One region of the Streptococcus sp. HMSC057G03 genome, then DNA from elsewhere that is predicted to be linked to it. Evidence: riboswitches for the same ligand, from Rfam matches in the RefSeq annotation. Region 1 holds a riboswitch; the other holds the start of a gene.
The links. A riboswitch is a leader RNA that binds a small molecule or an ion and turns the genes downstream of it on or off. The one in region 1 is predicted to bind thiamine pyrophosphate.
Positions count from the first base shown of each region.

Region 2: another riboswitch for thiamine pyrophosphate. It lies ahead of thiD (bifunctional hydroxymethylpyrimidine kinase/phosphomethylpyrimidine kinase); the one in region 1 lies ahead of HMPREF2686_RS05595 (ABC transporter permease).

Region 1 covers NZ_KV794424.1:64,877-68,567, reverse strand. Annotated here, with positions in the region: gene rplI (50S ribosomal protein L9) at 1-166, shown strand, start outside; gene dnaB (replicative DNA helicase) at 192-1,550, shown strand; gene HMPREF2686_RS05600 (Veg family protein) at 1,552-1,824, shown strand; TPP riboswitch at 1,859-1,960, shown strand; gene HMPREF2686_RS05595 (ABC transporter permease) at 2,035-2,793, shown strand; gene HMPREF2686_RS05590 (ABC transporter substrate-binding protein) at 2,851-3,691, shown strand, end outside.
Region 2 covers NZ_KV794428.1:59,013-62,703, reverse strand. Annotated here, with positions in the region: gene HMPREF2686_RS06995 (SPFH domain-containing protein) at 1-330, shown strand, start outside; gene efp (elongation factor P) at 479-1,039, shown strand; gene HMPREF2686_RS06985 (Asp23/Gls24 family envelope stress response protein) at 1,076-1,465, shown strand; gene nusB (transcription antitermination factor NusB) at 1,458-1,889, shown strand; TPP riboswitch at 2,005-2,102, shown strand; gene thiD (bifunctional hydroxymethylpyrimidine kinase/phosphomethylpyrimidine kinase) at 2,189-2,980, shown strand; gene thiE (thiamine phosphate synthase) at 3,023-3,658, opposite strand; gene HMPREF2686_RS06965 (hydroxyethylthiazole kinase) at 3,651-3,691, opposite strand, start outside.

The sequences.
Region 1 (3,691 bases):
CAATAAAAAGATTGCAGAAGAACTTGAGAAGCAATTTGGCATTAAAATTGATAAACGTCATATCCAAGTTTCCTCTCCAATTCGTTCAACAGGTTTGATTGACGTCCCTGTAAAAATTTATCAAGATGTTACAGGTGTGATTAATATTCGTGTAAACGAAGGGTAAACACGATCGATAGAAAGGTTTTTTTATGGCTGAGATAGAGGAATTACGAACACAACCTCAGGATATCCAAGCGGAGCAATCAGTGTTGGGAGCCATCTTTATTGATGAGGGGAAATTGGTCTTTGTTCGTGAATATATCGAGCCTGGCGATTTCTTTAAGTACTCGCACCGTTTGATTTTTAAAGCCATGATCGATCTAGCTGACCGCGGGGATGCGATTGATGCGACGACTGTTCGAAATATTTTAGATAGTCAGGGGGATCTCCAAAATATTGGCGGTCTCTCCTATTTGGTAGAAGTCATTAATTCGGTACCAACTTCAGCTAACGCGGAGTATTACGCGAAGATTGTTGCCGAAAAAGCTGTCTTACGTCGATTGATCTCTCGATTAACGGAAAGTATTAATCAAGCTTATGATGGTGCAAGCCCTTCAGATGAAATCATTGCGGGTGCTGAAAAAGCTCTGATTGATGTTAGTGAAAACGCAAATCGTAGTGGATTTAAAAATATTCGAGACATCTTGAATATAAATTTTGGTAGCTTGGAAGCCCGCTCGCTTCAAACCACTGATATTACGGGTATTGCGACAGGCTATCGCGATTTGGACCATATGACGACAGGGCTACATGAGGAAGAGTTGATTATTTTAGCGGCTCGTCCTGCAGTAGGGAAAACAGCCTTTGCTCTAAATATTGCTCAAAATATCGGGACAAAGTTGGATAAGACAGTGGCTATTTTCTCATTAGAAATGGGTGCTGAAAGTTTGGTTGACCGGATGTTAGCAGCTGAAGGCTTGATTGAATCCCATTCGATTCGTACAGGTCAATTGACGGATGAAGAGTGGCGAAAATATGCCATTGCTCAAGGGAATTTGGCCAATGCGAGTATTTACATCGATGATACTCCAGGAATTCGGATCACTGAGATTCGTTCGAGAGCAAGAAAATTAGCGCAGGAAACAGGCAATCTCGGTCTTATTCTGATTGACTACCTGCAGCTGATTACAGGGACTGGAAGAGAAAACCGTCAACAGGAAGTTTCAGAAATTTCTCGTCAGTTAAAGATTTTGGCGAAGGAACTAAAAGTTCCCGTTATTGCTTTGAGTCAGCTATCACGTGGTGTGGAACAGCGCCAAGACAAACGTCCTGTTCTTTCTGATATTCGTGAATCTGGATCGATTGAGCAGGATGCGGATATTGTTGCTTTCTTGTACCGTGATGATTATTATGATCGAGCTGGTGAAGAGGAAGAAGATGGAATGCCCAATAATACGGTTGAAGTGATTATTGAGAAAAACCGTTCAGGTGCGCGTGGGACAGTCGAATTAATATTCCAAAAGGAATACAATAAATTCTCAAGTATTTCAAAGAGAGAGGATCAATAAGATGAGTGATGCATTTACAGATGTTGCAAAAATGAAAAAAATTAAAGAAGAGATCAAGGCCCATGAAGGACAAGTGGTTGAAATGACGCTTGAAAATGGACGGAAACGTCAAAAAAATAAATTTGGACGCTTGATTGAGGTCTATCCTTCTTTATTTATTATCGAGTATACGAACGACAATAGCTTACCAGGTGAACCGGCCAATACATACGTGGAGTCTTACACCTATTCAGATATTTTAACAGAGAAGAATTTAATTCGTTATTTGGATTAATTTCTTGCTTTTATCGTCTAAATCAGTTATTATAATAAATACATATGGGAGTCTGTGTACAGTCTGAGAGGAAGTGTAAGCTTCGACCGCACCTGATCTGGGTAATGCCAGCGTAGGAAACAAATGAAATGTATTTTTCGTTATGAGTGACCTTGTGCAATCCGTCTCCTATTTTGGAGGCGTTTTTTATTTGTGAGAAAGGAGGTTACGATGTCTCTTGTAAAAAGATATTCAAAACAATTGATAGGATTTGCAGGTTTTAGCAGTCTTCTTGTCTTATGGCAGTTAGCAGGATTTTTAAATATCCTCCCCAAATTTGTATTACCAACGCCACTTGAAATTGGGAATGCCTTTGTACAAGATCGAGCTCTCCTGATTCATCACAGTTTGTCTACCCTTCAAGTGGCCTTGATCGGACTTGTTATAGGGGTTCTTCTTGCTGCTGGCTTTGCGATTCTCATGGATAGTTTTCAATGGGTGAATGATCTGGTCTATCCTTTTATGGTTGTTATTCAAACCATTCCGACGATTGCCTTGGCCCCCATCCTGGTTCTTTGGTTTGGTTATGGTATGCTTCCAAAACTAGTTTTGATCATTATTACGGTGGTATTTCCCATCGTAGTCAGTCTGTTAGATGGTTTTCGGCATTGCGATCAAGATATTCTGAGATTGTTTCAGATTATGCAAGCCAATCGCTTTCAGACCTTAGTTCATTATAAAATTCCTGCAGCGCTTCCTTATTTTTTTGCAGGTTTACGTGTGAGCGTTTCCTATGCTTTTATCAGTACGGTAGTTTCAGAATGGTTAGGAGGTTTTGATGGATTGGGGGTCTATATGATCCAATCGAAGAAGTTATTTCAGTATGATACGATGTTTGCGATCATTGTATTGATTTCTGCTATTAGTTTACTCGGTATGTTTCTCGTTGACCAATTAGAACGAACCATTCTGAAATGGAAAAAGGATTGACAAACTTGTAAATGGTGTAAAATTTAAATTGACAAAAATGTAAAAGAGGTATAGCTAATGAAAAAGTCAATAGGTTTATTTTTCTCAATAATATTGGGATTTGTTTTCTTGAGTGCTTGTCAAAATTCTGTCAAGCAATCGTCAAGTGGTTTGAAAAAGATTGATTTTATTCTAGATTGGACCCCGAATACCAATCACACGGGTCTCTATGTAGCAAAGGAAAAAGGGTACTTTAAAGATGCAGGACTGGATGTAGATATAAAACTTCCTCCGGAAGACAGTAGTTCTGATTTGATTATCAATGGGAAAGCTCCATTTGGTATTTATTTCCAAGATTCTATGGCCAAGAAATTGGATAAAGGTGCGGGTATTACCGCTATTGCAGCTATTGTCGAACACAATACGTCAGGGATTATTTCAAGAAAAGATGCAGCGATCACAAGTCCAAAAGATTTGGTTGGTAAGAAGTATGGTACCTGGAATGATCCGATTGAGTTGGAAATGATCAAATCGATGATGAAAAAAGAAGGGGCTGATTTTAATCAAGTAAAATTGGTTCCAAATAGTGATTCAAATTCCATTACTCCGATTGAAAATAAGGTCTTTGATGCTGCTTGGATTTATCACGGTTGGGATGGAATTTTGGCTGAGCAAAAGGGAATGAAAACCAATTTCTTCTATATGAAAGATTTTGTTCCTGCATTTGACTACTATTCGCCTGTTATTATTGCTAACAATGACTATTTGAAATCTCATAAAGAGGAAGCAAAAAAATTCATTCAAGCGGTGAAAAAAGGCTACCAATATGCTATAGAGCATCCAGAAGAAGCAGCAGATATCTTGATTAAACAGGCCCCTGCTTTGGCTAACCAGCGTGATTTTGTACTAGCTTCTCAAA
Region 2 (3,691 bases), on a different contig from region 1:
GTCCTGATCGAAGATCTGAGCTACGATGCTGATAGTATGGCCAAGGTTAATAAACTGGACAGTGAATTGGCAGCCATGAAGTACAATACCATCGAAATTGAAGAGCGTCGCGCCCGCAATGAGGCCTTGGTGGCAGCTGCCAAAAATGAAGGTAGCAATGGCATGAATATGATTATGGGGATGAATCTGGGTCAAGCTCTGGGAAATGATCTGCAACAACAAGCAGCACCAGCTCAAGACAAGCCCAAAACCTTCTACATTGAGGTGGATGGCAAATATGTCCATGTGACCAAAGATGCGGATGGTAATATTGTCCCTGTTGACGAATAGAAGGGAACTAGGCTCAGAGATGTAGAGTCTCCAATCGCTAGTCTCTGCACTCTTTCCTTCCTAAAAAGAAAAGATTGCTGTTTGAGAAAAATCAAATAGTGTGTTACAATAAAGAGTAATCTATTTTTAAAAAAAGAGGTAATAAAACATGATCGAAGCAAGTAAATTAAGAGCTGGTATGACGTTTGTCACAGCAGATGGAAAATTGATTCGCGTTTTGGAAGCAAGTCACCACAAACCAGGTAAAGGAAATACCATCATGCGGATGAAATTACGTGATGTCCGTACTGGTTCTACATTTGACACAAGCTACCGTCCAGAAGAAAAATTTGAACAAGCGATTCTTGAGACTGTCCCAGCCCAATACTTGTACCAAATGGACGACACAGCCTACTTCATGAACACAGAAACTTATGACCAATACGAAATCCCTGTCGTCAATGTTGAAAATGAATTGCTTTACATTCTTGAAAATTCAGAAGTGAAAATTCAATTCTACGGAAATGAAGTGATTGGGGTAACTGTACCAACTACTGTTGAATTGACAGTCACAGAAACTCAACCATCGATCAAAGGTGCTACAGTGACTGGTTCTGGAAAACCAGCAACAATGGAAACAGGACTTGTTGTAAACGTTCCAGACTTCATCGAAGCAGGACAAAAACTCGTTATCAACACTGCAGAAGGAACTTACGTTTCTCGTGCGTAAGAGATCTCTCAGGGTGTCAAATAGAAAGGAACTTCTATGGCAACTGAACAATTTGGTGACATCGTTATTGCACCACGTGTATTAGAAAAAATTATTGCGATTGCAACGGCAAAAGTAGAGGGAGTTTACTCTCTTGAAAATAAGAGCGTGTCAGATAGCCTTTCAAAACGCTCACTTGGTCGTGGCGTCTACCTTCATACAGAAGAAGACGGTCAGGTCTCAGTGGATATTTATCTCTACCTTGAATATGGAGTGGCGGTACCATCTGTAGCAGTAGCGATCCAAAAGGCTGTGAAATCTGCTGTGTATGATATGGCGGATGTCACCTTGGATGCGGTTAATATCCACGTTGTAGGGATTGCAACAGAAAAATCTCCAAAACCAGACTTGAAAGACTTGTTTAATGAGGACTTCCTCAATGACTGATGAAATTTTATTAGAATCACGTCGAGATTTACGCGAGCGTGCTTTCCAAGCCTTGATGGCCTTGGAGTACGATGGAGACATTGTCGAAGCTTGTCGCTTTGCTTATCTGCATGATAAGGACGTGGCAGAAGATGCAACAGTTGATCTTCCGGCCTTTCTCTTGAATATCGTGACCGGCGTTTATCAGTCAAAAGATCAATTAGACCAACAAATCGGTCAACATTTGAAGCCTGGTTGGACAGTAGAACGCTTGACCTTGGTAGAGAAAAATATTCTGCGCCTTGGAATTTTTGAAATGACAGAGTTTGACACTCCACAGATTGTTGCTGTGAATGAGGCAGTCGAATTGGCTAAGGCCTTTTCAGATGAGACTTCATCACGTTTTGTCAATGGTGTTCTCAGTCAATTTGTGACAGAAGCATAGTATAAAAGAGCCCGCGGGCTCTTTTTTGATTGAAGGAAATATCTATTTTGGACCTAATTTTAATCTAATCTTACGATATAAAGTATAAAAATATGCTATACTAAAGAAAAAAGAAAACAACCACTAGGGGTGCGTAAAGCTGAGATTAACGACTGTTAGACCCTTTGACTCGATCTAGGTAATGCTAGTTGATGGAAGTGGACAAAATAACAATGGTTTATAAGCCACTAATTGACTTCTTGATACAGACTTTATCTTGTTTTACCAAATACAAACTTCAGCTGGTTGGGAGGTTTTAGATGACTTATTTACCCGTTGCTCTAACAATTGCTGGAACTGACCCTAGCGGTGGAGCTGGAATAATGGCTGATTTAAAGTCATTCCAAGCTAGAGGTGTCTATGGAATGGCCGTTGTAACTAGTCTTGTCGCTCAAAATACCAGGGGGGTTCAATTAATAGAGCATGTTTCTCCTCAAATGCTGAAAGCTCAATTGGAAAGTGTTTTTTCAGATATTTCCCCTCAAGCTGTAAAAACTGGTATGCTTGCGACTACGAAAATCATGGAGATGATCCAACCCTACTTAAAGCAACTTGATTGTCCCTATGTGCTTGATCCTGTGATGGTAGCTACTAGTGGAGACGCTTTAATTGATACAAGTGCAAGAGACTATCTCAAAACAAATTTGCTGCCTCTTGCAACGATTATTACACCCAATCTTCCTGAAGCAGAAGAAATTGTCGGCTTTTCTATCAAAGACCAAGAAGATATGCAAAAGGCTGGGCGTTTGATCCTAAAAGAATTTGGGCCTCAATCAGTTGTTATCAAAGGAGGACACCTCGAAGGTGGTGCCAAAGATTTCCTCTTCACAAAGGATGAAGAATTTGTCTGGGAAAGTCCACGAATTCAAACTTGCCATACCCATGGTACTGGCTGTACCTTTGCTGCAGTTATCACTGCTGAGCTTGCAAAAGGGAAAAGCCTCTATCAAGCAGTTGATAAGGCCAAGGCTTTTATCACAAGAGCTATCCAAGATGCCCCTGAACTTGGGCATGGTTCTGGTCCTGTTAACCATACAACTTATAAAGATTAAAAAAACTCTCTCATTCCCCATATATTGGGAATGAGAGAGTTTTTATTTAGAGATGATTTGATCTAATTTTGTTAAAAATTCTTGGGTTCTTGCTTCAATATCTCTTGCCTGCATCAAATCACGAACTACTGCGATACCAGCAATACCTGTTCCAGAAAGTTGATGGATATTTTCACAAGTTAAACCGCCAATCGCTACGACTGGAATACCGACTGCTTGGCAGATGTCCTTTAAGGTAGAAATGAGGGTAATAGGGGCATTTTCCTTGGTTGTTGTGGGGAAAATTGCTCCTGTTCCTAAGTAATCCGCCCCAGATTCTTCTGCTTCGAGTGCTCTTTTCACTGTTTTTGCAGTTACACCTAGTATTTTCTCTGTGCCCAAGACTTGTCTGGCTACTGAAACTGGGAGTTCATCATCTCCTATATGAAGTCCTGCAGCATCGACAGCTAGGCACACATCCAAACGATCATCGATAATCAAAGGAACTTGGTAAGTATCGGTAATTTGTTTCACCATTTTTGCAAGTTCATAATACTGATTGGTCGTGAGCTGTTTTTCTCGTAGCTGGATCATGGTAACACCTGACTGACAAGCTTGCTCAACTTTTTTAAGGAAGGTTTCAAGCGGATCTTGGTAGCGATTCGTAACCAGATACAGTCTAAGCGTTTCTTTAAGCATAATAGCCTCCTTTGATTGCATCTAACCAGTTGG